Regions from separate parts of the Pseudomonas sp. Ma2-10 genome, predicted to be linked through region 1. Evidence: predicted binding sites of a transcription regulator. Region 1 holds the regulator's gene; the other holds the start of a gene.

What was found. The regulator FliA, encoded in region 1, starts transcription of late flagellar genes. The targets are predictions, from matches to a motif close to CTAAAGTTTNNNNNNNNNNNGCCGNTAA.
Region 2: a site for FliA is predicted at 7,547-7,574, ahead of ACXPVS_RS22740 (chemotaxis protein CheW). Genes of this name have one in related genera too.

The regions. Positions count from the first base shown of each region.
Region 1 covers NZ_JBTEYL010000028.1:24,259-35,955, forward strand. The annotation lists gene flhB (flagellar biosynthesis protein FlhB) at 1-1,108, shown strand, start outside; gene ACXPVS_RS23880 (hypothetical protein) at 1,246-1,668, shown strand; gene flhA (flagellar biosynthesis protein FlhA) at 1,779-3,908, shown strand; gene flhF (flagellar biosynthesis protein FlhF) at 3,920-5,248, shown strand; gene fleN (flagellar synthesis regulator FleN) at 5,365-6,195, shown strand; gene fliA (RNA polymerase sigma factor FliA) at 6,192-6,932, shown strand; gene ACXPVS_RS23905 (chemotaxis response regulator CheY) at 7,100-7,471, shown strand; gene ACXPVS_RS23910 (protein phosphatase CheZ) at 7,494-8,282, shown strand; gene ACXPVS_RS23915 (chemotaxis protein CheA) at 8,320-10,557, shown strand; gene ACXPVS_RS23920 (protein-glutamate methylesterase/protein-glutamine glutaminase) at 10,607-11,697, shown strand, end outside.
Region 2 covers NZ_JBTEYL010000025.1:6,075-17,771, forward strand. The annotation lists gene rhlB (ATP-dependent RNA helicase RhlB) at 69-1,556, shown strand; gene ACXPVS_RS22715 (ornithine cyclodeaminase family protein) at 1,698-2,654, shown strand; gene ACXPVS_RS22720 (NAD(P)/FAD-dependent oxidoreductase) at 2,678-3,805, shown strand; gene ACXPVS_RS22725 (helix-turn-helix transcriptional regulator) at 3,898-4,554, shown strand; gene hmpA (NO-inducible flavohemoprotein) at 4,606-5,787, opposite strand; gene norR (nitric oxide reductase transcriptional regulator NorR) at 5,944-7,494, shown strand; gene ACXPVS_RS22740 (chemotaxis protein CheW) at 7,640-8,542, shown strand; gene ACXPVS_RS22745 (GNAT family N-acetyltransferase) at 8,570-9,028, shown strand; gene ACXPVS_RS22750 (hypothetical protein) at 9,071-9,397, shown strand; gene ACXPVS_RS22755 (YkgJ family cysteine cluster protein) at 9,481-10,230, shown strand; gene ACXPVS_RS22760 (hypothetical protein) at 10,346-10,600, opposite strand; gene ACXPVS_RS22765 (hypothetical protein) at 10,920-11,144, shown strand; gene ACXPVS_RS22770 (OprD family porin) at 11,340-11,697, shown strand, end outside.

The sequences.
Region 1 (11,697 bases):
GCGCAAGAAGGACTCTCGCGAGAAAGGCGAGATCGCGCGTTCCAAAGAGCTCAACACCCTTGCGATCATGATTGCCGGTTCCGCCGCGCTGCTGATTTTCGGCGGGGCGCTGGCGCAAGACTTGATGGAATTGATGCGGCAGAATTTCTCCTTGTCGCGTGAAGTCATTCTCGATCAGCGCTCCATGAGCACTTACCTGTTGAATTCAGGGCTGACCGCCTTGCTGGCGATTCAGCCGATCATGATTACCCTGGTGCTGGCCGCCTTGATCGGGCCGATCTCCCTTGGTGGATGGCTATTCGCAGCAGGTTCCCTGGCACCGAAATTCAGCCGGATGAACCCTGCCGCTGGCCTCAAGCGAATGTTTTCGTTCAAGGCGGTGGTGGAGTTGCTTAAGGCGTTTGCAAAATTTTTGATCATCCTGACCGTGGCCCTGCAGGTGTTATTGTCAGACATCGATGACCTGATACGCATCGCCCATGAACCTTTGGAGCTGGCGGTCATTCACTGCTTGCAGGTGGTGGGCTGGAGTACGTTATGGATGTCCTGTGGGCTAATCTTCATCGCCGCGGTGGATGTGCCGGTGCAGCTGTGGGAAAGCCACAAGAAGTTGCTGATGACCAAGCAGGAAGTGCGTGACGAGCACAAGGATCAGGAAGGGCGGCCGGAGGTCAAGCAGCGGATTCGCCAGTTGCAGCGTGAGATGTCCCAGCGCCGGATGATGGCGGCGATTCCCGACGCCGATGTGGTGATCACCAACCCGACTCACTACGCCGTAGCGCTCAAGTACGATCCGGACAAGGGTGGAGCGCCGATGCTGATCGCCAAGGGCAGCGACTTCCTGGCCTTGAAAATCCGTGAAATCGCTGTGGCCAACGACGTGCTGCTGCTTGAGTCGCCGGCACTGGCGCGTTCGATCTACTACTCCACCGAACTTGATCAGGAAATCCCTGGCGGGCTCTACCTTGCCGTCGCCCAGGTACTCGCTTACGTCTACCAGATCCGCCAGCACCGCGCCGGCAAGGGTAAACGCCCGGATCCGCTCAAGGACGACCTGCCGATTCCGCCGGATCTACGGCGCGATTCCAAAGAGCCGCCGCCCGCCTGAAAACGCTGTGTGCCTGTTAGTTCTGACAGTAGACACGCTTGCTCTTAAGCGTTGTCATGGCCTTGGGCGTTCTCCCGTTCAATGAGTGAATTGATCACTGTGGATGGGCGTTCATTAAGGCATTTGAGGTGGCGGTCATGGCAGAGCGTGAATACCGAACGCTTCAAGGGATGGCGTTGGAATTTGTTTCGGGCGTCCTGGAGGAGGATCAGTTCGAGCGCACGATCAGTTACTCGGCTGCGTTCGACATGACTCTGGGCTTTGCGCATTTTGTGCAGAGGGCCAATGCCTACATTCCGGGTTGCCTGAGCGGCGCTATCAATGTGATCCGACCCGAATTGGACGGGTTCAGCTATCACCATAATCACAATTACTTCTCCGACGCGGCTGGCAATATCGGTGATAACCAAGCGTTGATCCATATTTGCAGCCCCTTGCGTTTGTCGCCGCTGACGAGCCTGCGTGCGGGTCGGGGTCACGCTCGACCAACGTTCTCGCGAAAATTTCACGACCGCTGCGGCAAGCGTTGCACGGTCGGTCCACCGTACCAATCCCGCTGATAATCCCCTCTGTTTCAAACCCCTGCAAAAGTTGGAAGGCTTCTTGCAGTAGCCGCTCTGCGTCTGCTTCAGGCGTCAAAAAGTTTGCTTTAAAGGAACGGGGAAAACCGGTGGATCGCTCTCAGTTACTCAACAACGCTCGCACAAACGTTGCCGACCTAAGTCGAGGCAATTTGGGTGTGCCGTTGTTGCTGCTGGTCATGCTGGCGATGATGATGTTGCCGGTGCCGCCGTTCCTGCTGGACGTGTTTTTCACGTTCAACATTGCCTTGTCGATTGTCGTGCTGCTGGTGTGCGTCTACGCCTTGCGGCCGCTGGATTTTGCGGTGTTCCCGACCATTCTGCTGGTGGCAACATTGCTGCGACTGGCACTGAACGTGGCCTCCACGCGGGTGGTCATGCTCAACGGTCAGGACGGCCATGCCGCCGCCGGTAAGGTGATCCAGGCCTTTGGTGAGGTGGTGATCGGCGGTAACTACGTGGTCGGTATCGTCGTCTTCGCGATTTTGATGATCATCAACTTCGTCGTGGTGACCAAAGGCGCCGGGCGGATTTCCGAGGTGAGCGCGCGTTTCACCCTCGACGCGATGCCCGGTAAACAGATGGCCATCGATGCCGACTTGAATGCCGGCCTGATCGACCAGAGCCAGGCCAAGCTGCGCCGGATGGAAGTGGCCCAGGAAGCCGAGTTCTACGGTTCCATGGACGGTGCCAGCAAATTCGTGCGTGGTGACGCCATTGCCGGCCTGCTGATTCTGTTCATCAACCTGATTGGTGGTGTGGCGGTCGGTATCTTCCAGCACAACATGAGCTTTGCCGAAGCCGGCAAGGTTTACGCGTTGCTGACGATTGGTGACGGTTTGGTGGCGCAATTGCCATCACTGCTTTTATCTACAGCTGCAGCGATCATGGTGACCCGTGCTTCCGGTTCCGAAGACATGGGCAAGCAGATCAGTCGCCAGATGTTCGCCTCGCCCAAAGCGTTGGCGGTAGCCGCTGGCCTGATGGCGGTCATGGGCCTGGTGCCCGGCATGCCGCACTTCTCCTTTCTCAGCATGGCGGCCCTGGCGGCTGGCGGTGCTTACCTGTTCTGGAAGAAGCAGAACGTGGTCAAGGTTCAGGCCTTGCAAGAGGTCAAGCGTCAACAGGAACTGCTGCCATCGCCGGCTCGCGCTCAGGAAACCAAGGAGCTTGGCTGGGATGACGTCACTCCGATCGACATGATCGGCCTGGAAGTCGGCTACCGGCTGATTCCTCTGGTGGACCGCAATCAGGGGGGGCAGTTGCTGGCGCGGATCAAGGGCGTGCGCAAGAAGCTGTCCCAGGACCTGGGCTTCCTGATGCCGACTGTGCATATCCGTGACAACCTCGACCTGGCCCCGAGTGCCTATCGCCTGACCCTGATGGGGGTGATCCTGGCCGAGGCGGAGATTTACCCGGACCGCGAACTGGCGATCAATCCGGGGCAGGTCTACGGTACGCTCAACGGCATTACCGCCAAAGATCCGGCTTTCGGGCTGGAAGCGGTCTGGATCGAAGTCAGCCAGCGCGCCCAGGCACAGTCCCTCGGTTACACCGTGGTCGATGCCAGTACGGTAGTGGCAACGCACTTGAACCAGATTTTGTACAAGCATTCGAGCGAGTTGATCGGTCACGAAGAAGTGCAGCAACTCATGCAATTGTTGGCCAAAAGCTCGCCAAAACTGGCCGAAGAGCTGGTGCCTGGTGTGGTGTCTCTGTCGCAGTTGCTCAAAGTATTGCAGGCATTGCTGGCCGAACAGGTACCAGTACGGGACATTCGCAGCATTGCCGAAGCCATCGCAAACAATGCCAGCAAGAGTCAAGATACTGCCGCGCTGGTGGCCGCGGTTCGCGTCGGTGTATCCCGCGCAATCGTCCAAAGCATTGTAGGGACTGACTCCGAGCTCCCAGTGATCACTCTGGAGCCAAGGTTGGAACAAATATTGCTCAATAGTCTTCAGAAGGCAGGGCAAGGCTCGGAAGAGGGTGTTCTGCTGGAGCCAAGCATGGCTGAGAAACTGCAGCGCTCGTTGATCGATGCGGCGCAGCGTCAGGAAATGCAAGGTCAACCGGTGATTCTGTTGGTAGCCGGTCCGGTTCGCGCGATGCTGTCGCGATTCGGCCGATTGGCAGTTCCGGGTTTGCATGTGTTGGCTTACCAGGAAATTCCTGACAACAAGCAAGTGACCATCGTTGCGACAGTAGGGCCCAACGGCTGAGGTAGTGGTTTATGCAAGTTAAGCGTTTTTTCGCCGCCGATATGCGTCAGGCCATGAAGCTGGTTCGTGATGAGCTGGGCGCTGATGCCGCTATCATTGGCAACCGCCGGATCGCCGGTGGTGTTGAACTGACGGCTGCCCTGGATTACAAGCTGTCGGCGCTGGCTCCGCGCGTTCCGAACATGGAGCTTGAAGACGAGCTACGCAAGACCCAATCGCGGATCGTCACCGCCCAGGCCGAACTGAGCCTGCGCAGCGATGGCGAGAGCGATAAGTCCACCAATCGCCAATTGTTCGCCGGCCTGCCATTGACCGCCGCGGAGCCGCTGATCGAGGCGACCTACACCGAACCCCGCCGTGCTGCACCGGCTGCGGCACCTGTCACCGGTGGCGTCGACCCACGGGCGTTCGACTCGATGCGTTTCGAACTCAACAGCCTGCGCGAATTGATGGAAGTGCAACTCGGCTCCCTGGCCTGGAATCAGCTGCAAGGCAGCCGTCCGGCCCAGGCCAATCTTTGGCGTCGCCTGCAACGTATTGGCCTGTCCGGCCCGTTGTCGCGCGATTTGCTGGCGCTGGTTACCGATATTGAAGAACCCCGTCAGGCCTGGCGCATGTTGCTGGCGCACCTGGCGCGGATGATCGCCACACCGCAAGTCGAGCCCCTGGAAGAGGGCGGCGTGATTGCCATGGTCGGCCCCGCCGGCATGGGCAAGACCACCACCCTGGCCAAACTCGCGGCCCGTTACGTGCTCAAGTACGGCGCGCAGAATATCGCGCTGGTCAGCATGGACAGCTACCGCATTGGTGCTCAGGAACAACTCAAGACGTTGGGCCGGATCCTCAATGTGTCGGTGACGCATGTCGATCCGGGCCAATCGCTGGTGCAGGCGATGGAGCCTTTGCTACGCAAACGCGTGGTGCTGATCGATACCGCGGGCCTTCAGGCCAGCGATCCGGCACTGCGCATGCAGCTCGAAAGCCTGGCCGGTCGTGGCATCAAATCGAAAAATTATCTGGTGTTGGCAACCACCAGCCAGAAACAGGTTCTAACGGCTGCGTATCACAGTTACAAGCGTTGTGGGCTCGCTGGCTGCATCCTGACTAAACTGGATGAAACGGCAAGTCTGGGCGAGGTGCTGAGCCTGGCCATCAGTCATGAATTGCCGGTGGCCTATCTGACCGATGGCCCGCGGATTCCGGATGATTTGCATCTGCCGCGTCGTCATCAGTTGGTCAGTCGCGCCGTCAGCGTGCAAATGCAAGAAGAACCCAGCGAAGAAGCCATGGCTGACATGTTCGCTGATATTTACCACAGCCCGACCAAGCAGGTCGGCTGAGGTATTAATAAACAGTTTTTGTACCTACATCGATGGTCTGCCATGCATTGTTCAGTTAGTGAACGCGCAGCCAGTAATGTGGCCTCCGTCTAAGTAAGACAAGGTAAAAAAAATTCATGGGCAGCATGCATCCCGTACAGGTGATCGCGGTGACCGGCGGCAAAGGTGGCGTCGGGAAGACTAACGTGTCAGTGAACTTGTCCCTGGCTCTTGCTGAGCTCGGCCGGCGCGTCATGCTGCTGGACGCCGATCTGGGGCTGGCGAACGTCGACGTACTGCTGGGGCTGACACCCAAACGTACTTTGGCCGACGTGATCGAAGGCCGCTGTGAGCTGCGCGACGTACTGTTGCAAGGCCCCGGCGGCATCCGCATCGTCCCGGCCGCGTCCGGTACACAGAGCATGGTTCATTTGAGCCCGGCTCAACACGCCGGCCTGATCCAGGCGTTCAGCGATATCGGCGACAACCTCGACGTGCTGGTGATCGACACCGCGGCGGGTATTGGTGACTCGGTCGTCAGTTTCGTCCGCGCAGCGCAAGAAGTGTTGCTGGTGGTCTGCGACGAACCGACCTCGATCACCGACGCCTACGCACTGATCAAACTGCTTAACCGCGATTACGGCATGAACCGCTTCCGCGTCCTGGCCAACATGGCCCAGAGCCCGCAGGAAGGGCGCAACCTGTTCGCCAAGTTGACCAAGGTCACGGATCGCTTCCTTGACGTCGCCTTACAATACGTCGGTGCGGTGCCTTACGACGAAAGTGTGCGCAAGGCGGTGCAGAAGCAGCGCGCCGTTTACGAAGCCTTCCCGCGGTCCAAGTGTTCATTGGCGTTCAAGGCCATTGCACAGAAGGTCGATACCTGGCCGCTGCCTGCCAACCCGCGTGGTCACCTGGAGTTTTTCGTCGAGCGCCTCGTGCAACAAACCGCAGGACCGGTGCTATGACAGCCAGTGGCTACAACTTCTACAAGAAGTCGGCACGTGACGCGCAGTACGAGCTGATCGAGCGTTACGCGCCACTGGTTAAACGCATTGCCTACCACTTGCTGGCGCGTCTGCCGGCCAGTGTCCAGGTCGAAGACCTGATTCAGGCCGGTATGATCGGCCTGCTTGAAGTGTCGACCAAATACGACGCCAGCAAAGGTGCGAGCTTCGAGACGTACGCGGGCATTCGAATCCGTGGCGCGATGCTCGATGAAGTGCGTAAGGGGGATTGGGCGCCACGTTCGGTCCACCGCAATACCCGGATGGTCAGCGATGCCATTCGCTCGATTGAAGCTAAAACCGGTCGTGACGCTAAAGATCACGAGGTTGCGGCCGAACTCCAATTGAGTCTCGACGATTATTACGGGATTTTGAACGACACCCTGGGTAGCCGGTTATTCAGTTTCGACGATCTGTTGCAGGACGGCGAACACGAAGGGCTGCACGAGGATGGCGCCAGTGCTCATCTCGAGCCGTCACGCGATCTGGAAGATGAACGCTTCCAGGCGGCGCTGGCGGACGCGATTGCCAATTTGCCGGAGCGTGAGCGACTGGTGTTGGCGCTGTACTACGACGAAGAGTTGAATCTCAAGGAAATCGGTGAGGTCCTGGGGGTCAGCGAATCTCGGGTCAGCCAGTTACACAGCCAGTGCGCGGCCCGTTTGCGGGGGCGTTTGGGGGAGTGGCGAGCGCGCTGAAGGCAGTGTGGGGACACTGCGAACGCGGCTGGTGGGGTGTTGAACCTTGCCGGTCACGATCTGTTGTGCTCCAGACAGTCATTGAGTGCTTTGCCGGATTGAATGAAATGGCGCGTCCAGGTGCTGGGCGCGTTTAAGACTGCTTGGAGGTCGAATTGGACAAGAACATGAAAATCCTCATCGTTGATGACTTCTCAACGATGCGGCGGATCATTAAAAACCTGTTGCGTGACCTTGGGTTCACCAACACTGTCGAGGCCGACGATGGCACTACTGCCATTCCGGTGCTCAACAGCGGCAGCATCGACTTTCTGGTAACAGACTGGAACATGCCTGGCATGACCGGTATCGACCTGCTGCGCCACGTGCGCGCCGATGAAAAACTCAAGCACTTGCCAGTGCTGATGGTGACCGCTGAAGCCAAGCGCGAGCAGATCATCGAAGCGGCCCAGGCCGGTGTAAACGGCTATGTGGTCAAACCCTTCACGGCCCAGGCGTTGAAAGACAAGATCGAAAAGATTTTCGAACGCATCGGTTGAGCAACTGCGCCACGGGGGAGCTATGGAGCATAAAGAATCTTCACAGGGCGATTTTGAGTCGACCCTGAAAAAACACGCGGTCGAACTGGTCGAAAGCCTTGAAAAAGGCAGGTTCGGCGACGCTGTGCAACTGATCCATGAGCTCAATCAGACCCGTGACCGTGGCCTGTATCAGGAAGTGGGCAAGCTCACTCGCGAGTTGCATAGCGCGATCGTCAATTTCCAGATTGACCCGAACATGCCGCAAGCCGAGGAAGTCTCGCAGATCACGGATGCCACCGAGCGGTTGGGTTACGTGGTCAAGCTGACCGAGGCTGCTGCCAACCGCACCATGGACCTGGTGGAAAACGCCACGCCGCTGGTCAACGGCCTGAGCAACGAAGCCCAGGCCTTGAGCACCGACTGGGGACGGTTCATGCGTCGCGAAGTCGGGGCTGAAGAGTTCCGCGAGTTGGCTCGGCGAGTCGACGGTTTCCTGACACGCAGCAGCGAAGACAATCGCGTTGTGTCGGGCAACCTCAACGACATTCTGCTCGCTCAGGATTACCAGGATCTCACCGGTCAGGTGATCAAGCGCGTGACCCAATTGGTCACCGAAGTTGAAAGCAACCTGCTCAAGCTCGTGCTTATGGCCAGTCAGGTGGACCGCTTTGCGGGCATCGAACATGACCGTGAAGCGATGCGTGCAGAAAAAGATCCGCAAAAACATCTCTCTCAGGGTGAAGGTCCGCAGATTCATGCCGATAAAAGAGAAGATGTTGTGTCCGGTCAGGACGATGTGGACGATTTGCTATCCAGTCTTGGATTTTAGGTTTTTAGGTTTTTAGACCTTTAGGAGCACCCCCTTAATGAGCTTCGGCGCCGATGAAGAGATCCTTCAGGATTTCCTGGTTGAGGCCGGCGAGATTCTAGAGCAACTGTCCGAACAGCTGGTCGAGCTTGAAAGCCGACCCGATGATGCGGACTTGCTCAATGCAATTTTTCGCGGTTTTCACACTGTAAAAGGAGGCGCCGGCTTCCTCCAGCTCAACGAGCTGGTGGAGTGCTGTCACATCGCCGAGAACGTGTTCGACATCCTGCGCAAGGGTGAGCGTCGCGTCGACTCGGAACTGATGGACGTGGTTCTCGAAGCGCTGGATGCGGTGAACGGCATGTTTACCGAAGTCCGCGAGCGCAGCCCGATCACGGCTGCCACGCCAGAATTGCTTGCGGCACTGGCCCGTCTGGCCGAGCCGCAAATCGCCGATGAAACGGCACCGGTCGCCGAGGTGGTGGAACAACCTGCCGCCGAGAGCGAATCGGGTGACATCACCGATCACGAATTCGAACAACTGCTGGACTCGCTGAACGCCGTCAAGGCTCAGGCGCAAGCCCCGCAAGCCCCGAGCAGTAATGTGGCGAGCAGCGACGAAATTACCGATGCCGAGTTCGAGTCGTTGCTCGATCAACTGCACGGTAAAGGCCAGTTCGCCGTCGATGCGGTAGCCCCGGCGCCGGCCGCACCGGCTGCCCCGAAAGCGGCAGGCGACAGCTCCGATATCACCGACGACGAGTTCGAAGCACTGCTCGATCAGTTGCACGGCAAGGGTAATTTTGCCGTTGATGCGCTGGAATCGGCTATTGCTGCGGTCCCGGCCCCGGCTGCGCCAATCGCTAAAGTGGCGGGCGGCGATCTGATCTCCGATCACGAGTTCGAATCGCTACTCGACGAATTGCACGGTAAAGGCACGTTCACTGAAGTCGGTACCGCCTCGGGCACCAGCGCTTCGGCTGCGACGCCAATTGCCAAGGCTGTTGCACCCAAACCCGTTGCCAAAGCGCCCGAGCCTAAAGCCGAAGCGCCGAAGCCTGCCGCTGCTGCCCCGGCTCCGGCTCGTGCCCCATCCGCGCCGCCGCCGGAAAAACCGGCCAGCGAAGCCGAGACCACCGTGCGGGTCGATACCGCGCGTCTCGACGAAATCATGAACATGGTCGGTGAGTTGGTACTGGTGCGTAACCGCTTGGTCCGTCTGGGCCTCAACAGCGGTGACGAAGCCATGTCCAAGGCCGTGTCGAACCTCGACGTGGTCACGGCCGACCTGCAAACCGCGGTCATGAAGACCCGGATGCAGCCGATCAAGAAGGTCTTCGGACGCTTCCCGCGTCTGGTTCGCGACCTGGCTCGCCAGCTCAAGAAAGAGATCAACCTGGAACTGGTCGGCGAAGAAACCGACCTCGACAAAAACCTCGTCGAGGCCCTGGCCGACCCGCTGGTCCACTTGGTGCGCAACTCGGTCGACCACGGTATTGAAGAGCCGGCCGAGCGTGAAGCGATGGGCAAGCCTCGCAGCGGCAAGGTGATCCTGTCCGCTGAACAGGAAGGCGACCACATCCTTCTGTCGATTTCCGATGACGGCAAGGGCATGGACGCCGATGTTCTGCGCGGCATTGCCGTGAAGAAAGGCTTGATGGACAAGGATGCAGCGGATCGCCTCAGCGAGTCCGATTGCTTCAACCTGATCTTCGCGCCGGGTTTCTCGACCAAGACCGAAATTTCCGATGTCTCCGGACGCGGCGTGGGCATGGACGTGGTGAAAACCAAAATCGCCCAGCTCAACGGCACCATCAATATCTATTCGACCAAGGGCAAGGGCTCGAAGATCGTCATCAAGGTGCCGTTGACCCTGGCGATCATGCCGACGCTGATGGTCATGTTGGGCAACCAGGCGTTTGCGTTCCCGCTGGTGAACGTCAACGAGATCTTCCACCTCGACCTGTCGCGCACCAACGTGGTGGATGGCCAGGAAGTGGTAATCGTGCGGGACAAGGCGCTGCCCTTGTTCTACCTCAAGCGCTGGCTGGTCAGCTCCGCTGCTCACGAAGAGCAGCGCGAGGGCCATGTGGTGATCCTTTCGGTGGGCACTCAGCGGATCGGCTTCGTCGTCGATCAACTGGTGGGCCAGGAAGAAGTGGTCATCAAGCCATTGGGCAAAATGCTCCAGGGAACCCCGGGCATGTCCGGCGCCACCATCACCGGTGACGGCCGCATTGCGCTGATTCTCGATGTTCCCAGCATGCTCAAGCGTTACGCCGCACGGCGTATTTGATTCTGGTGGGGCGGGGCGACTGAGCCTCGCTCCGTCTAACGGAGTGTTTATGGCAGTTAAAGTCCTGGTGGTGGATGATTCGGGTTTTTTCCGCCGCCGCGTCTCGGAAATTCTTTCAGCGGATCCGAATATCCAGGTCGTCGGCACGGCGACCAACGGAAAAGAGGCGATTGATCAGGCGCTGGCCCTCAAGCCAGACGTGATCACCATGGACTACGAGATGCCGATGATGGATGGCATCACGGCGGTGCGGCACATCATGCAGCGCTGCCCGACCCCGGTGTTGATGTTCTCCTCGCTGACCCATGAAGGCGCTCGGGTAACCCTCGATGCGTTGGATGCCGGCGCGGTGGATTTCCTGCCGAAGAATTTCGAAGACATCTCCCGCAACCCGGAGAAGGTCAAGCAACTGCTGTGCGAGAAAATTCTCAGCATTTCGCGCAGTAACCGTCGCGCCAACACCTACAGCGCACCGGTGCCTGTCGCCGCGCCCGCCCCGACGCCTGCACCTTCGAGCGTCAGCAGCTACGGCAGCAGCACGCCTGCGCGTCCGGCACCGGCGCCGATTCCGGCGCGTACGCACGCACCGGCCTCGTCGTCGCCAACGCCGAAACGCAAAGCCTACAAACTGGTCGCCATCGGTACGTCCACTGGCGGTCCGGTTGCTTTGCAGCGGGTTCTGACCCAATTACCGGCCAATTTCCCCGCACCGATCGTATTGATCCAGCACATGCCGGCTGCCTTCACCAAGGCCTTCGCCGAACGTCTGGACAAGCTCTGCCGCATCAGCGTCAAGGAAGCCGAGGATGGCGACATCCTGCGTCCGGGCCTGGCATTGCTGGCACCGGGTGGCAAGCAAATGATGATCGACGGCCGTGGCGCGGTGAAGATCCTCCCGGGCGACGAACGTCTGAACTACAAGCCGTGCGTGGACATCACCTTTGGTTCCGCCGCCAAGTCTTACGGTGACAAAGTTCTGGCGGTCGTATTGACCGGCATGGGCGCCGATGGTCGCGAAGGCGCGCGTCTGCTCAAGCAGGGCGGGAGCTCGATCTGGGCTCAGGATGAAGCCAGCTGCGTGATCTACGGCATGCCGATGGCCATCGTCAAAGCTGAACTCGCCGACGCGGTGTACGGCCT
Region 2 (11,697 bases), on a different contig from region 1:
ATCCCACTACGCCGCGCCCGATTCTTGCATTACACTGGCCGGCGTATATTCCTTAACCAATTGATGAGATGACCGTGCTCAAAGCACTCAAGAAAATGTTCGGTAAAAGCGAGACTGAGCAACTCGCGCCAGTCTCCAGCGCCCCGTCTCACCATCCCAGCCACCGCACCGACGGTAATCAGTCTGGCCGGACCGCAACCGTAGCGGTACCGAAGCACGAGCCGATGACCACACCGGCCGTCCAACCCGCTGAGGCTCAGGCCTCTGAAGAACCAAGCAGCGAAGCTGCGAAACCTGCCAGGCCGCGTCGCGAACCGAAGCCAAAAGCACCGGTTATCCCCTGGAAACTCGAAGACTTCGCCGTCGAACCCCAGGAAGGCAAAACCCGTTTCCACGATTTCAAACTCGCCCCCGAACTGATGCACGCCATCCAGGACCTGGGCTTCCCGTATTGCACGCCGATCCAGGCACAAGTCCTCGGCTTCACCCTGGCCGGCAAAGATGCCATTGGCCGCGCCCAGACCGGTACCGGCAAAACCGCAGCGTTCCTGATTTCGATCATCACCCAGTTGCTGGAAACCCCGCCGCCGAAAGAGCGTTATATGGGCGAGCCGCGGGCGCTGATCATTGCGCCGACCCGTGAACTGGTGGTGCAGATCGCCAAAGACGCAGCCGACCTGACCAAATACACCGGTCTGAACGTCATGACGTTCGTTGGCGGCATGGACTTCGACAAGCAGCTCAAGCACCTCGAAGCCCGTCATTGCGACATCCTCGTGGCCACACCGGGCCGCCTGCTGGACTTCAACCAGCGTGGCGATGTGCACCTGGACATGGTCGAAGTCATGGTTCTGGACGAAGCCGACCGGATGCTCGACATGGGTTTCATCCCACAAGTGCGTCAGATCATTCGCCAGACTCCGCCGAAGAACGAGCGTCAAACGCTGCTGTTCTCCGCCACCTTCACCGAAGATGTGATGAACCTGGCCAAGCAATGGACCACCGACCCGTCGATCGTCGAGATCGAGTCGCAGAACGTGGCCAGCGAAAACGTCGAGCAACACATCTACGCCGTGGCCGGCGCCGACAAATACAAACTGCTCTACAACCTGGTCAACGACAACGGTTGGGAGCGGGTGATGGTGTTTGCCAACCGCAAGGATGAAGTGCGGCGCATCGAAGAACGTCTGGTGCGCGACGGCGTCAACGCCGCGCAGCTGTCCGGCGACGTGCCGCAGCACAAGCGCATCAAGACCCTGGAAGGTTTCCGCGAAGGCAAAATCCGCGTACTGGTCGCCACCGATGTCGCCGGTCGCGGCATCCACATCGACGGCATCAGTCACGTGATCAACTTCACCCTGCCGGAAGTCCCGGACGACTACGTGCATCGTATCGGTCGTACCGGTCGTGCCGGCGCCGATGGTGTGTCCATCAGTTTTGCCGGTGAGGATGACTCCTACCAGCTACCGTCCATCGAGGCGTTACTGGGTCGCAAGATCAGCTGCGAAACGCCAGCGACGCATCTGCTGCGAGCGGTTGAGCGCAAGCGCCCATAACGCGGGTCGCACTAAAAGAGGCGCAGCCGGAAACGGACTGCGCTTTTTTTTCGTCCGGCTTTTTTTCAACAGGAGCTTGCTCGCAATAACTAAAAGTCCATAATGGACAAATTAGTTTACTTCTAGCGCTCGGAGCCGACCATGCCCAGTACGCCTTATGTGATCACCCAACCTCAGGCCCGCGAACTGCTGGCGCAGGTCGACGTTCCGCAGATCCTGCGCAAACTGTTCCGCGACCTGGCCGTCGGGCAGGCGGTGCAACCGGCGCAGCAACTGGTGGAGTTCCCGCAGGGCGCTGGCGACTTCATCAACTACCTGGGTGTATTGGCCAAAGACGGCGTTTACGGGGTCAAGACCTCGCCGTACATCGCGCGTGAACAAGGTCCGCTGGTGACCGCCTGGACGTTGCTGATGTCGATGCAGACCGGCCAGCCGTTGCTGCTCTGCGATGCAGGCGAGCTGACTACGGCACGCACCGCCGCAACAACCGCCGTGGCGGTCGACGCCCTCGCCCCGCTGAAGGCCCGACGCCTGGCAATCATCGGCAGCGGCAAGGTTGCCCAGGCGCACGTGCACTACGTCAAAAGCCTGCGCGACTGGCAGAGTATCAACCTCTACTCGCCGAGCCTGAACCACAAGAATCCCGAAGTATTGGCACAGCTCCAAAGTCTCGACCCTCGCCTGACCATCGTCGACAGTCGCGAAATGGCCGTTCAAGACGCCGACGTGATCATGCTCTGCACCTCGTCCGCAGGCCCGGTGATCGACCCGTCAAGCGTGAGCAAACCGGCACTGATCACCTCCATCAGCACCAACGCTCCGCGTGCCCACGAAGTGCCGCCGCAGAGCCTCAATGACATGCAAGTGTTCTGCGACTATCGTCTGACCACCCCAGACACCGCTGGAGAGATGCTGATAGCCGGTGAACAACATGGCTGGGACAAAAACGCGATCATCGGCGACCTGCCCGATCTGCTCAGCGAAAAAATCCAGCGCCCCGACTACGACCGTCATGTGTTCTTCCGCTCCATCGGCCTGGGCCTGGAAGACATCGCACTGGCCAATGCCCTTTATCATTTGCAACGGCACGGCGCTTGAGCCCGGCCCCACAGGAGACGTTCATGAGCCAGGCAGATTTCATCATCATCGGCGGCGGGATTGCCGGCGCTTCCACCGGTTTCTGGTTGTCGCAGCACGCCCGAGTGATCGTGCTCGAGCGCGAATCCCATCCGGCTTACCACTCCACCGGACGTTCAGCCGCACTGTTCACCGCCGCATACGGTACGCCTCAAGTTCGGGCGCTGACCCAGGCCAGTCGTGATTTCTTCGACGCGCCGCCCGCCGGTTTTTGCGAACATCCGCTGCTGACCCCGCGAGGCGAGATGACCGTGGATTTCACCGGGGACCCGGACGAACTGAACAATCAATACCTGAGCGCCAAAGCAACGGTGCCACAGATGCAACGGCTCAGTGCCGACGAGGCCTGTGTGCGCCTGCCGATTCTGCGTCGGGAAAAAGTCCATGGTGCGATTTACGACCCGACCGCCAGCGACATCGACACCGATGCCTTGCACCAGGGTTACTTGCGCGGTATCCGACGCAACAAAGGTGAAGTTCATACCGACAGCGAGGTCCTGAGCCTGACCCGGGACACCGAAGGTGTGTGGCACGTGCAAACCAGCGGTCAGACCTTCAGCGCCCCGATCATCATCAATGCGGCAGGCGCCTGGGCCGATACAATCGGCGAACTGGCCGGTGCCAAACCGCTGGGCCTGCAACCCAAGCGCCGTGCGGCGTTCATCTTCGCCGGTCCTGAGGGCGTGGACATCCACCAGTGGCCAATGCTGGTCAGCCTCGACGAATCCTTCTACATGAAGCCCGACGCCGGAATGTTCCTCGGCTCGCCCGCCAACGCCGACCCGGTGGAACCGCACGACGTTCAGCCCGAAGAGTTGGACATCGCGATGGGCATCTACCAGATCGAAGAAGCCACCACCCTGACCATCCGCCGCCCGACCCGCACCTGGGCTGGCTTGCGCAGTTTCGTGAGCGACGGTGATTTGCTGTCCGGTTTCGATCCGCAGGTACCGGGGTTTTTCTGGGTAGCGGCACAAGGCGGTTATGGCATCCAGACTTCGCCGGCCATGGGCCAGGCCAGTGCGGCACTGGTACGCGGTGAAGCCTTGCCTGAGCATCTGACTCGCTTCGGTCTGAACACCCAGATGCTCTCCCCGTCGCGGCTGGGCTGACGTTCGGACGCAGGTGACGTGTGGACACGATTACGGCAAACTTCCAGCGCCCTTTTTTGACAGGGCGCTGATGCTGTCTGGAGCACCACTTTATGAACGCCCAAGAACAAAAACCGGCCGGTGATGACTCTGCATTGAAGAGTTCGCCGCTGGGCAATTTCCGTGCGATCGCCGATGCCATCGCCACATTGTTCTTTCCTCACGCCGAGGTGGTGCTGCACGATCTGCGCACGCAGAAGGTCGACTACATCGCCAACAACCTGTCCAAACGGGAAATAGGTGACGACTCGGCGCTGGAGGACATGCTCAGCGAAGAGATCAGCGAACGAAACATCGGGCCGTACGAAAAGCTCAATTGGGATGGCCAGAAGATTCGCAGCCTGAGCAGTGTGCTGCGCGACAGCGAAGGTCATCCGCTGGCGGTGCTGTGCATTAATCTGAATATATCGTTGTTCGAAAATGCCAAAGCCGCGCTGGACCTGTTCCTGTCGCCCAGCAAGTTGATTGCGCAACCTGACTCGCTGTTTCGCGATGACTGGCAGGAGCGCATCAACACGTTCCTCCACGCCTGGCTGCGCGAACGTCAGCTGAGCCTGAACCTGCTGACCCGTGACCATAAACGCGAACTGGTGCTGGCACTGCACGCCGAGGGCGCCTTCAAAGGCAAAAGCGCGTCCAACTATGTGGCGAACGTGCTGAACATGGGGCGGGCAACGGTGTACAAACATTTGAAGGAACTGAAAGGCTGAACCCTGCGGCGAGAAAGCTTGCTCCCCGCCACAGAGTACCCGGCGTTAGCGTTACTCCAGGGCCGAAGCCGGCCCGAAGAATTCGTAACGGCTTTGCTTCTCCGGCACACCCAACGCTTTCAGGTGACGCTTGACCGCCGCCATGAAGCCTTTAGGTCCGAGGAAGTAAGCGTCCAGGTCACGCTGCTGCGGCAACCACTCGCCCAGTTGTTCCTGACTCAACAGACCAACCTTGTGCGCCGCCGGACTCACGCCATCATCTTCGTCGTAGCAATAGAAGCGTTTGAGTTGCGGATGACGCTCGGCCAAGCCATCAATCCAGTCACGGAACGCGTGAACGCTACCGTTACGCGCGCAGTGGATAAAGTGCACCGGCCGTTCGGTCGCCAGCGCCGCTTCGAGCATCGCCAGCGTCGGCGTAATACCGACGCCGCCGCTGATCAACACCAGCGGTTTGTCGCTGTCGGTCAGGGTGAATTCACCCGATGGCGGGAACAACTGAATGGTTGCGCCTACATGCAGTTGATCGTGCAGGTGGTTGGAGGCGCGACCGCCGGCCTCACGTTTGACACTGATCCGGTACTGGCCCTTGTTGGCCAAGGCCGACAGCGAATAGTTACGACGAATCTCTTCGCCATCGAGGATCAGCTTCATGCCGATGTACTGACCTGGCTCTGCCGCCAGAATCGGGCCTTTGTCGGCCGGTTCGAAGTAGAACGAGATGATTTCCGCACTTTCCTCGACCTTGGCCGCCACGATGAATTCCCGCGCCCCGCGCCAGCCGCCCGGTGCCTGTTCCTTCTGGTCGTAGATGCTGGTTTCGGCGCCGATCAGGATGTCGGCCAATTGACCGTAGGCAGCTCCCCAGGCGGCCATCACTTCAGGGGTGGCGATCTCCTCGCCCAGCACTTCGGAAATGGCTCGCAGCAGGCACGCGCCGACAATCGGGTAGTGTTCCGGGAGGATTTGCAGGGCCACGTGCTTGTTGATGATCTTGGCCACCAGGTCGCCCAACTGGTCGAGCTGGTCGATGTGCCGCGCATACATCAGGACACCATTGGCCAGGGCGCGCGGCTGATCGCCACTGGCCTGGTGGGCCTGGTTAAACAGCGGGCGAACTTGCGGGTACTCGGACAACATCATGCGATAGAAATGAGTGATCAATGCTTCGCCACCACTTTCCAGCAAGGGCACGGTAGATTTGACGATTGCACGGTCTTGAACGCTAAGCATAAGGCGACTCCTGATCTACTTGAATTGCTAACTGACTGCCTTGTACCTATCAGTTTCCGTGCCAAGATATAAAACCTTATAAATCAAGTAGTTAAACTTTACATAGTCATTTGGACACACACTGACTTATAGTCATACCGACTACATGGAGTCACTATGACTGCAAAATCGCTACTGACCGCACTGCTGCCACTGGTCTCCGACCTGTCCCGCGAACTCCCCGAAGGCGAGCGCTATCGGCGCTTGCTCGAAGCCATGCGCGCCTTGCTCCCATGCGATGCTGCTGCCCTGCTGCGCCTTGATGGCGAGTGGCTGGTGCCGCTGGCCGTCGACGGGTTGAGTACCGACACCCTCGGCCGACGCTTCAAAATCAGTGAACACCCTCGTTTCGCAGCGCTGCTCAGCAGCCACGGCCCGACCCGTTTCGCCGCCGACAGCGACTTGCCCGACCCTTACGACGGACTGATCGACGGCCTCGATGAGCATCTGGAAGTCCACGACTGCATGGGCTGCCCGCTGTTTATCGACGAGCGCCCATGGGGTTTGCTGACCCTCGACGCCCTCGATCCGGAGCGCTTCGAACCGATCGAACTGGACGCCCTGGATGCTTTCGCCAGCCTCGCCGCCGCCACGGTCAACGCCGCCGAGCGCATCGAACGCCTGGCCAATCGTGCCGAAGACGAACATCAGCGTGCCGAGGTTTACCGACAAGCCAGCGGCCAGCAGAACCGCGAGATGATTGGCCAGAGTAAGGCCCACAAACGGCTGGTGGAAGAAATCAATCTGGTGGGCGGCAGCGATCTGACCGTGCTGATCACCGGCGAAACCGGGGTTGGCAAGGAACTGGTCGCCCAGGCCATCCACGCCGCATCACCTCGGGCCGACAAGCCGATCATCAGCCTCAACTGTGCCGCGCTGCCGGACACGCTGGTGGAGAGCGAATTGTTCGGCCACGTCCGCGGCGCCTTCACCGGCGCGATGAACGATCGGCGCGGCAAGTTTGAACTGGCCAATGGCGGCACGCTGTTTCTCGATGAAGTCGGTGAACTGTCCCTGACCGTCCAGGCCAAGTTGCTGCGCGTGCTGCAAAGCGGTCAGTTGCAGCGATTGGGATCGGATAAAGAACATCAGGTGGACGTACGCCTGATCGCCGCGACCAACCGCGACCTGGCGGAGGAAGTGCGCAGCGGCCGCTACCGTGCCGATTTTTATCATCGCCTGAGCGTTTATCCATTGCTGGTGCCCGCACTGCGTGATCGCGGGCGGGATGTGCTGCTACTCAGCGGCTATTTTCTCGAGCAGAACCGCTCGCGCATGGGCCTCAACAGTCTGCGCCTGAACAGCGATGCGCAAGCTGCATTGCTGGCGTATGCATGGCCGGGCAATGTGCGGGAACTGGAACATCTGATTGGCCGCAGTGCCTTGAAGGCACTGGGTAACTGCAAGGAGCGGCCGAAAATTCTCAGCTTGAGTGCCGCGGATCTCGATTTGCCCAATGGCAGCGTTGAGGTTGCAGCCGAGCCAGTCCCTGTCAACCCGGCTGCTTTGGTCGCAGGAGACTTACGGGCGGCGACCGAGGACTATCAGCGTCGACTGATCAACGCCTGCCTGGAACGGCACCATAACAACTGGGCGAGTGCGGCGCGTGAGCTAGGCTTGGATCGGGCGAATCTTGGAAGAATGGCCAAGCGACTGGGAGTGAAGTGAAGGCCTCATCGCGAGCGTGCTCGCGATGGCGTCATACCGTTCACCTGAATTGCTAAAGCCTACCCGCAACAAGTCGATAACCCGATATCGATAGCAGTTGGCGATCCTCGCGCTCGCCCGTCACCTTTTTCCACAGAAGGTTTTTATGTCTTCAAACAAAGCCCGCGCAGATTCACTTTCGCTTTTGCTGTTTACCTTGCGCAGCGGCAAGCTGATGGCGATCAACCTGCTGAAAGTCAGTGAAATCATTCCCTGCCCGGCGCTGACCAGGCTGCCGGAGTCGCACCCCCACGTCAAAGGCATCACCACCCTGCGCGGTGCATCGTTGTCGGTGATCGACCTCAGCCGTGCCATTGGCGAACGGCCGCTGGAAGACCCCAACGGTGGCTGCCTGATCGTCACCGATGTCAGCCGCTCCAAGCAGGGTTTGCACGTTCAAGCCGTGAGCAAGATCGTCCACTGCCTGACCACCGACATCCGTCCGCCGCCCTTTGGCGCTGGCGGCGTGCGTTCGTATATCACTGGCGTGACCTCGGTCGACGGTACGTTGGTACAGGTGCTGGACATCGAAAAAGTGATCCATGGCATCGCCCCGGCACAGATCGAAACGGCCCCGACCGAACTGAGCATGGAAGACGCCGAAGTACTCGGCAACGCGCGGATTCTGGTGGTCGATGACAGCCAGGTGGCGCTGCAGCAATCAGTGCACACCCTGCGCAACCTCGGCCTGCAATGCCACACCGCCCGCAGCGCCAAGGACGCCATCGACTGCCTGCTGGACCTGCAAGGCACGGCCCAGCAGATCAACCTGATCGTCTCAGACATCGAAATGTCCGAGATGGACGGCTACGCCTTCACCCGTACCTTGCGTGAAACCCCGGACTTCTCGCACCTCTATGTGTTGCTCCACACTTCCTTGGACAGCGCGATGAACAGCGAAAAGGCCCGTCTTGCCGGCGCGAACGCGGTGTTGACCAAGTTCTCCTCGCCAGAACTGACCAAGTGCCTGATCGAAGCAGCCAAGGCTGTCGCTGAACAAGGTCATTGAGGCTTGAGCGAGGAATTCTGCTTGCTGATGCGGCGCAACCTCGCTGAAGTTGTGCCTGCGATCTCTTGGCCTCAGGGTATTGTCCTCAGTGAATACCGCCCCGAACTGGCAGAAGCTGTTCATCGTTTGATGGAACGGGGTTATCAGCAAGGTGGCGGTCGCGTGCCGACACTGGACGTCTGGCAACAACGTTTTGAAACCGACCCTGAATATGATCCGAGCCTGTGCTTTATCGCTCTGGATGCCAAAGGTCTTGCCGGTGTTTGCCAATGCTGGACAAGTGCCTACATCAAAAACCTGGTGGTGCATCCACGGGCTCAGAGGCAAGGATTAGGACACGCGTTGCTGCTACATGCTTTCAAGATATTTCAGCAAAGACGCGAAGGTTTTGTGGATTTGAAGGTACTGGAAGGCAACCTTCGGGCGCAGCGTCTGTATGAAAACGGCGGAATGCGAGTAATCCGCCGGGAACCGGTTCCGGCCTGACATACTCAGACCTTGGTCAATACCCCCCCAAGGATGCCGAACATGAACGCCTCGACCCTTACCCTCCTCTGTCTCGCCGCTCTCGCCACCCAGGCCCACGCCTCCAGCCCCGACGCCTGGGCCGCTTACGACAAAACGGTGCTCGTCAGTTGCACCAAAGCCAGCGGCTTGACGAACGCCAAGCCCATGGGCAACGCCGCGCAGTTCGATGACCGGGTTGGCTACAGCGCACTTCTGCTGCAAGGCCAATACCCGCAAAAACACATGAAAGGCCAGCAAGGCACCGAACTGTGTCTCTACAACAAGAAAAGCAAAACCGCTTACGTCACCGAATGGGACTCCATCCGCTCCACCACCAAGGTGCAGTGACTGGCGCATAACTTGCTTCGATAGCGGCCTTTGCGGCGGCATTCTGTCGCCGATTCATCTCCTTTTATACGACTGGCCGTTCAATGAATACGACGTTTTCCTGCGTAGGTTGTGGCAAATGCTGCAACGACCACCACGTGCCCCTGACCCTGCCTGAAGCCCGGATGTGGGCCGCCGATGGCGGTCAGGTCATCGTGCTGGTGGAAGGTTTTCTGGGCAATGGCCTGGGCCTGCCAGTGCAGCAACGCGAACACTGCGAACGTCGCTCGGTGAGGGTTCGAAGCGGCGCCTCCGAGGCGTACATCGCCATCACCTTTGCCGCCTACAACGTCGGTCCTTGCCGGAATCTTGACGAAGACAACCTCTGCCGCATCTACGAACGCCGGCCGCTGGTGTGTCGCATCTACCCGATGGAAATCAATCCACATATCCCCCTGAACATCGCCGTGAAGGAATGTCCTCCCGAGTCGTGGGAAAAGGGACCGGATCTGATTGTGGGTGGGGCATTGGTGGATCAGGAGCTGGTCGGATTAATCCAGCGCTCCCGTCAGGCGGATCGCGATGACATTCGGACCAAGGATGCGATTTGCGCGCTGCTGGGGATTCGGACTACAGCACTGAAAGGCGATGGGTTTACTGCTTATCTGCCGGATATGACGGCGTTCGCCGTGGTCATCGACCAAGTTGCGACACAGCCAATGGCTGAGTCAGGCGCTGACTGGTTGTTTCATGTGTCGGGCGAGGATATTGCCGGGCAAGTGCAGGCGGCGGGAGCGCAAGTGGCGACAGATACGCCAGTGAATTATGCGTTTATTTCGTTGCGGGCGGCTTGACCCAGAAGGTGTATTGCCTTTGATGGCCTCTTCGCGAGCAAACTCGGCTCCCACAGTGGATTGGCGTCGTACGTGCTCGCGAAAACGGTAGGCCAGGCACCGCAGAGTTTAAAACTCAGCGCTTGCCCATCGAACGACGAGTACCGGGAGGCGCTGCGCCCGGGGTTTTGGTATGGCCGTTCTTGGCGCCGTTTTTGTACCAGGGCTGGCTGGCGTTCTTCGCTGCGGCCAGGTCGCCCGGCTTGAACGGGAACTTGAACGCAGGGATCGCCGCTTGGTCGCTGTCTGCGCTGGAGTCGACGCTGTCTGGCAGGTCTACCTGGTCGTCGCTCAAAGCGTCGGCAACCGGCGGTTGTGTCGGGGAAGTCATGAAAGCTCCGGGTGATGCACATAGAGTCGGGCCCGGTCAGCGAGCCGCGAAAGGCAGCAGTATAACTGGATGGGGCAATACAAGCTGCCTCAAGAGGGTCCGTCGGGTTTTGTGCTGACTGAACTGACGCCTTCGCGGACAGCCACCCGCCCAACAGACCTACAGACCAGCCCCCTCGCCACAGGATTTTGCCCACTCCGACCACCTACTGTTGCTTATAACGCAACAGTCCTTTCACGAATCCACTCTTTTTTACCTCTCCAATCGCCCTTATCTTTGCCGCACCAAACAGCACTTGCCAAGCAAGAAGGTTTTAAAGATGTCCAACACTATGGGTATTGCCAGCGCTTTCGTTTTGTCCTCTTTGTTTCTGTCTCCGTTCGCCATCGCTGAAGAGTCGCAGACGTTCGTCGCGAAAAATTCCGCACGCGCTGCTGCATTCGAACAGTATCAAAACGAAATGACGGCCAAGGTTCAGGAAGCTGCGCAAACCCCTCAAGCGTCGGCCACTCAAGCCCATAAGCGGATTGAGAAAGACAGCTGATCGCCAAATATCGCTCTGTTTCCCTCGACACTTTTCATCGGCTCTTCCCTTTGAAAAGTTGTCTTCAAAGCCGCTGCTATCAGCGGCTTTTTTTCGTTGTGGTTTTGAACACCTTTAGTTCGTCTTCCCTAACAAGAAATATCCCGAGCCTCAAAACAATGAGGTTCTTAGTTCACCCAAGGAGCTTGACCGCCAGTGCGTTCCCCTCTCAGATTCAGCCCGTTATTCATTGCACTCACTGCAACGGTGATTCCTGCCGCTCATGCCGCTCATGCCGCAGACGACTCAAACGCCGAAGGTTTTGTCGAAGGTTCAAGCCTCAACCTCAACGCCCGAAACTACTACATGAATCGCAATCGCCTGCAGCAGACGGACGACAACATTGAATGGGGCCAGGGTTTCCTCGGCCTCTTCGAATCGGGTTACACCCAGGGCACCGTCGGTTTCGGTATTGATGCCCACGCCATGCTCGGGCTCAAGCTCGACGGCGGTGGCGGTACCGACGGGTCAAGTATCCTGCCGGTCAGCGATGGCAACGGCAAAGCGCCGGGTT